DNA from 2 places in the Fictibacillus sp. B-59209 genome. Region 2 is predicted to be linked to the other one. Evidence: predicted binding sites of a transcription regulator. Region 2 holds the regulator's gene; the other holds the start of a gene.

Region 1 (2,397 bases), on a different contig from region 2:
GAGTTAAGGAGTGTTTGAGAATGGCTAAAAAAACAATCTATTTCTTATGTACCGGAAATTCATGCAGAAGCCAGATGGCAGAAGGCTGGGCTAAAAAGCATCTTGGTGAAGACTGGGAAGTAAAAAGCGCAGGGATTGAAGCACATGGCTTAAATCCCAATGCGGTTAAAGCGATGAATGAAGTGGAGATTGATATTTCGAATCAAACGTCTGACATCATTGATCCCGATATTTTAAATAACGCAGATCTTGTTGTCACGCTCTGCGGGGATGCGGCTGACAAGTGCCCGATGACTCCTCCGCATGTAAAACGAGATCACTGGGGATTTGATGATCCGGCGAAAGCGGAAGGAACAGAAGAAGAAAAATGGAAGGTGTTCCAGCGCGTCCGTGATGAAATCGGAGAACGTATCGCAACGTTCGCGAAAACAGAAAAATAACAAGCAAGGCTTACCCGTCGAGGTAAGCCTTTTTTTTTGCCGTTTTAATATGGCGGATGATAGAAAGTCTGAGGATAATGGCTTGGATAATACTGATCTTGGCGTTGTTCTCCACTGCAGTTTTTCGGCGGCCCGATAAACGTGGTGGACTGGACGGGTGCGACCGTTTGGATCCATTGTTTTTCATTCATGCAATATGTGTGAGCCATGATGTTGGACGGGGTGAATTTTAAAAGATCGGAACCCAGGATGACATCCGGGGTCGGTGAGTTGAATATAGCCAGCAGGTGGGTTTGGTCAGAGGCAGCCACTTCATAATGCCACCAGCCTTGAGGAACGTTAGCAACCTGCCGGGGTCCGATCGGATAGTGATGGAACTGTTTCGTAAACGGATTGAAGATGGAAACAACAGCAGAACCGGAAATGCAGTACACAAGCTCTGCGGCATTTTGGTGATAATGAGGTTCGACGACGTTATTGGTGCTCAAGAAAATATCCAATAAGGAAACATTGTCCAACGTGTTTAACTGCTGGATCCCCAAAACATTTATATAATTCTCGCGGTCTTTGGTGAACACGTTGCTGCTGACATCGGCGGTGTATTGAGTGGCTGGTGATGTGTAATCCAGGTTTTGCACCATAGTTTACCCTCTTTCTTTTGGCAGATGGTCACTACCATACCCTATGCAGGTGCCCAGATGGCGTGACAGTATTTTTTCCTGCTGCGGCCTTATTTGTCCACTTTGTGACAAAAGAAGCAGAACAGGCCTTATTTTTATGAAAGTGTGATTTATATCACATATGAGAAAAGCCCCTCCGTTATAGCATGAAATAGTACTTATTTCACTCCGTCAGGAAGATAGAAACATTGTTTCAGGTTATGAAAGGAGAGGTCACACATGAAGAAACATACGTCCGGCTATCTTTGGAAGGTTTCTGCTCTGGGCATCACCCTGTTAGCACTTCTAACAGGATGCGACCGGCGGTATCTCGTCTTTAATCCGTCCGGGCCTGTCGCGCAAAAGGAGTTTGACTTAATTGTATTGTCTGCGGTTTTATGTGCCGCTGTGGTGATACCGGTTTTAGTTTTGCTTTTTTATATCGTATACAGGTACCGTGACAAACCGGGCAATAAAGCACCGTATACGCCAGAGTGGAATGACAGCAAAATATTGGAGATCGTGTGGTGGGGAATTCCGGTCATCATTATTTGTATTTTAGGCGTTTACACTGCCAAAACAACGTATTCTCTTGTCAAACCGCCGGTGACAGATGTAAAACCGATTACCATTCAGGTCACCTCACTCGATTGGAAGTGGCTGTTTCAGTATCCCGATCAAAAAATTGCGACCGTCAACTATGCGGAAATTCCGGCCGGCGTTCCAGTTCAATTCCAATTAACATCGGATTCGATGATGAACTCGTTCTGGGTTCCGGAGCTTGGCGGACAAGAATATACGATGCCGGGAATGGCGATGAGGCTCTGGCTGCAGGCAGACAAGACGGGAACGTACTTCGGATCTGGTGCCAACTTTACCGGAAAAGGTTTTGCACATATGAAATTTAAGGTGGTTGCCAAGCCGCAGGCTGAATTTAACCAATGGGCACAACAAATTAAAAAATCAGCTCCGGCGCTAACTCAGGAGAGATATGATCTGCTGACGAAAAAAGGACTGGCAGAGAAACAATCATTTTCTTCGTATCCTGAATCCTTGTTTCATAACACGATCGACCGCAACGGCGGCAAATATATGAAGCCTGAGATGAAGCACGGGGGACATGACATGTCGATGATGGACCACGATAAATAATAGAAAAGAAGAAAGGGGGAAAAACAGATGGCAGACAAGGCGAAAGGATTTTTTGTAACCGGCGATCCGCTGATTTATGGCGCGGATGTTGCCATTGTGATCACGCTTCTTGGTATTTTGGTTTTTCTTACGTTTTTCAAAAAATG
Region 2 (2,397 bases):
CGCCATTCCCATAGAACCGGCTCCAATGACAATAACATCATAGTGCATGATTTATTACCTCCATATAGAAAAGCGCAAGCGCCCTGCTAAAGTCCGACAAGCGCTGGAGCTCTTACACAGCAACACGCTTTTTGTGTTGTGAAGTAAGAGTGAAGCGACCTCGAGGACTTGGACGCTGGAGCTAGACATTACATCTATGCAAAGCTTTCTAGTAAAAAAACACACCTCATTAATCGAGATGTGTCTTTTCCAATTCAAGATCAAGCATAGCCTCATCTTCTGCCTTCAGCCGCTTTTTATAGGCATTGGCCGAAATTAAAATACTGATCTCATACAGAATGATGAGCGGAACGGTGATGGTCAAGTGTGAAATCAGTTCTGGAGGACTGATCAGACCTGCCACAACGATAATTCCAAAATAAGCGAATCTCCTGATCTTTCGTAAAAAATGAGGAGTAACAAGCCCAAGCCTTGTTAAGAACATGACAAGGACCGGAAACTGAAACAACAAACCAAACGGCAGTATTAAACTGAACAAAAATGAAAAATACTCGTTAATCCCATATTCCCCTTCGACATTCAGCGAATTCGCAATGTTCGACATGAAATGAACGACGAGCGGAAACAGAATGAAGTAGCCGAAGCTCAGTCCGGCTGCAAACAGCAGAAAGGAAATCGGAATGTAAGAGAGTGTTACTTTTCTTTCATTTTCAAAAAGACCGGGGCTGATAAAAGCCCATATTTGATAGAGCGCCACCGGCAGGGATAGCAAAAGCGCAATAATAAAAGCAAAATCTATATATACCTTCAGAGGATCGGTAAGATTAAACGCGTTCATCTGGATGTCTTTTGCTACATTGTCACTTTGCAAATAAACAATGACGGGCTTGGCAAAAAAGAGACCCACAACCATAAAGAGAAAAAAGAAAACGGCCGTAATGACGATACGGTTTCTCAATTCACCCAAATGGTCGTAGACCGGCATGTTTTTATCTGTCATTTTGTTCATCCTAACTGCTACTTCTGTTCGTTTTGGAGAGACTCTTTTTCTTTCTTGTCGTTATCATGATCATCCATGAGTCCCTGTGTCGCATTTTTAAATTCTCTTAACGTTTTTCCTGCTGCCCGTCCAAGTTCCGGAAGCTTTTTCGGTCCAAATACGACTAATGCGGCCGCGGCGATAAACACTGCACTACCTGCTCCAATCATTCCAGACACCTCCTTTACTGCAAAATGGAAAATCTATAAATCAACTGATGGGTAATGTTTCATAAAATAAATCAAAGACTGCAATTCCACTGCTAAATCAATATGATGCACCCTGATCTCGGCCGGCAGTGTCAGGCGCGCAGGTGTAAAGTTCAAGATGCCTTTGATCCCAGCCCGAACGAGCTGGTCGGCAATAAACTGGGCAGAGCCCACTGGAACGGTCAGGATGGCGACTTCTACATCACTTTCCTGAAGCTCCGCTACTATGTTGTCGATGGAATGGATCGGAACTCCAGCTACTTCTTTTCCTACCTTGGCCGGATCCACGTCAAAAGCGACCTGGATGACTGTATTATTGTTTTTTATAAAGTTATAGTGCAAGAAAGCGGTCCCTAAATTTCCAACGCCAATCAAAGCAACATTTGTTACTTCATCCTGGTTAAGCGTTTTCCGGAAAAAAGATAAAAGATAGTTTACGTTGTAGCCGTAACCCTTTTTCCCGAGAGCACCGAAGTAGGAAAAATCCCTTCTGATCGTTGCTGAGTCTACTTTTACTGCTTCGCTAAGCTCTGCAGAAGATACCCGCTGCTTTCCTGAAATGGAAAGGTTTTTTAGAAAACGGTAATAAAGCGGAAGCCTCTTGGCAGTTGCCTGCGGTATTTTTATCTGTTCCTGATTCATATTAGAGCCCTCCACTATCAGAAAGCTTATCTACAGTTTACCATATTTTTTAAGTGGTACGTTGAAAATCCCCGTTTTTTCCGCCGGTTTTGCTCTGCAAAAAGGTTGGTCCAATGATCATTCCCTTATCCACGGCCTTGCACATGTCATAAACGGTTAACGCTGCGGCACTTGCTGCAGTCAAAGCTTCCATTTCAACACCGGTATTGCCTTTTGTTTTCACGGCTGCTTCAATATGCAGCCTGTACTGTTCTTTATTTTCTTCTTCCCATTGAAACGTAATATCTACACCCGTCAGGGACAGAGGATGGCACATTGGAATCCAGTCGGATGTTTTTTTCGCTGCCATAATGCCTGCGACCTGCGCAACGGCAAGGACATCGCCTTTACGAAACGAGCCTTCTGATATTTTTGTGTAGATTTCCTTGTTAACAGCGATTGAGCTTCTGGCTGCAGCTGTACGGACCGTCGCATCCTTTTCGGAGATGTCTACCATTTTCGCTCTTC

The links. Region 2 encodes Rex, which represses fermentation and respiration genes when NADH is low (regulators of the CRP and FNR family bind a similar motif). Its sites were predicted from a motif close to TTGTGAAATATTTCACAA; they were not measured.
Region 1: P4361_RS01835 (ubiquinol oxidase subunit II) is a predicted target of Rex. The motif match lies at 1,224-1,241, and genes of this name have one in related genera.

Annotation. Positions count from the first base shown of each region.
Region 1 is NZ_JARMMC010000003.1:154,890-157,286, forward strand. Features, by position in the region: gene arsC (arsenate reductase (thioredoxin)) at 21-440, shown strand; gene P4361_RS01830 (cupin domain-containing protein) at 485-1,081, opposite strand; gene P4361_RS01835 (ubiquinol oxidase subunit II) at 1,340-2,251, shown strand; gene qoxB (cytochrome aa3 quinol oxidase subunit I) at 2,279-2,397, shown strand, end outside.
Region 2 is NZ_JARMMC010000011.1:10,172-12,568, reverse strand. Features, by position in the region: gene solA (N-methyl-L-tryptophan oxidase) at 1-48, opposite strand, end outside; gene tatC (twin-arginine translocase subunit TatC) at 230-1,000, opposite strand; gene P4361_RS07990 (twin-arginine translocase TatA/TatE family subunit) at 1,018-1,209, opposite strand; gene P4361_RS07985 (redox-sensing transcriptional repressor Rex) at 1,243-1,890, opposite strand; gene moaC (cyclic pyranopterin monophosphate synthase MoaC) at 1,940-2,397, opposite strand, start outside.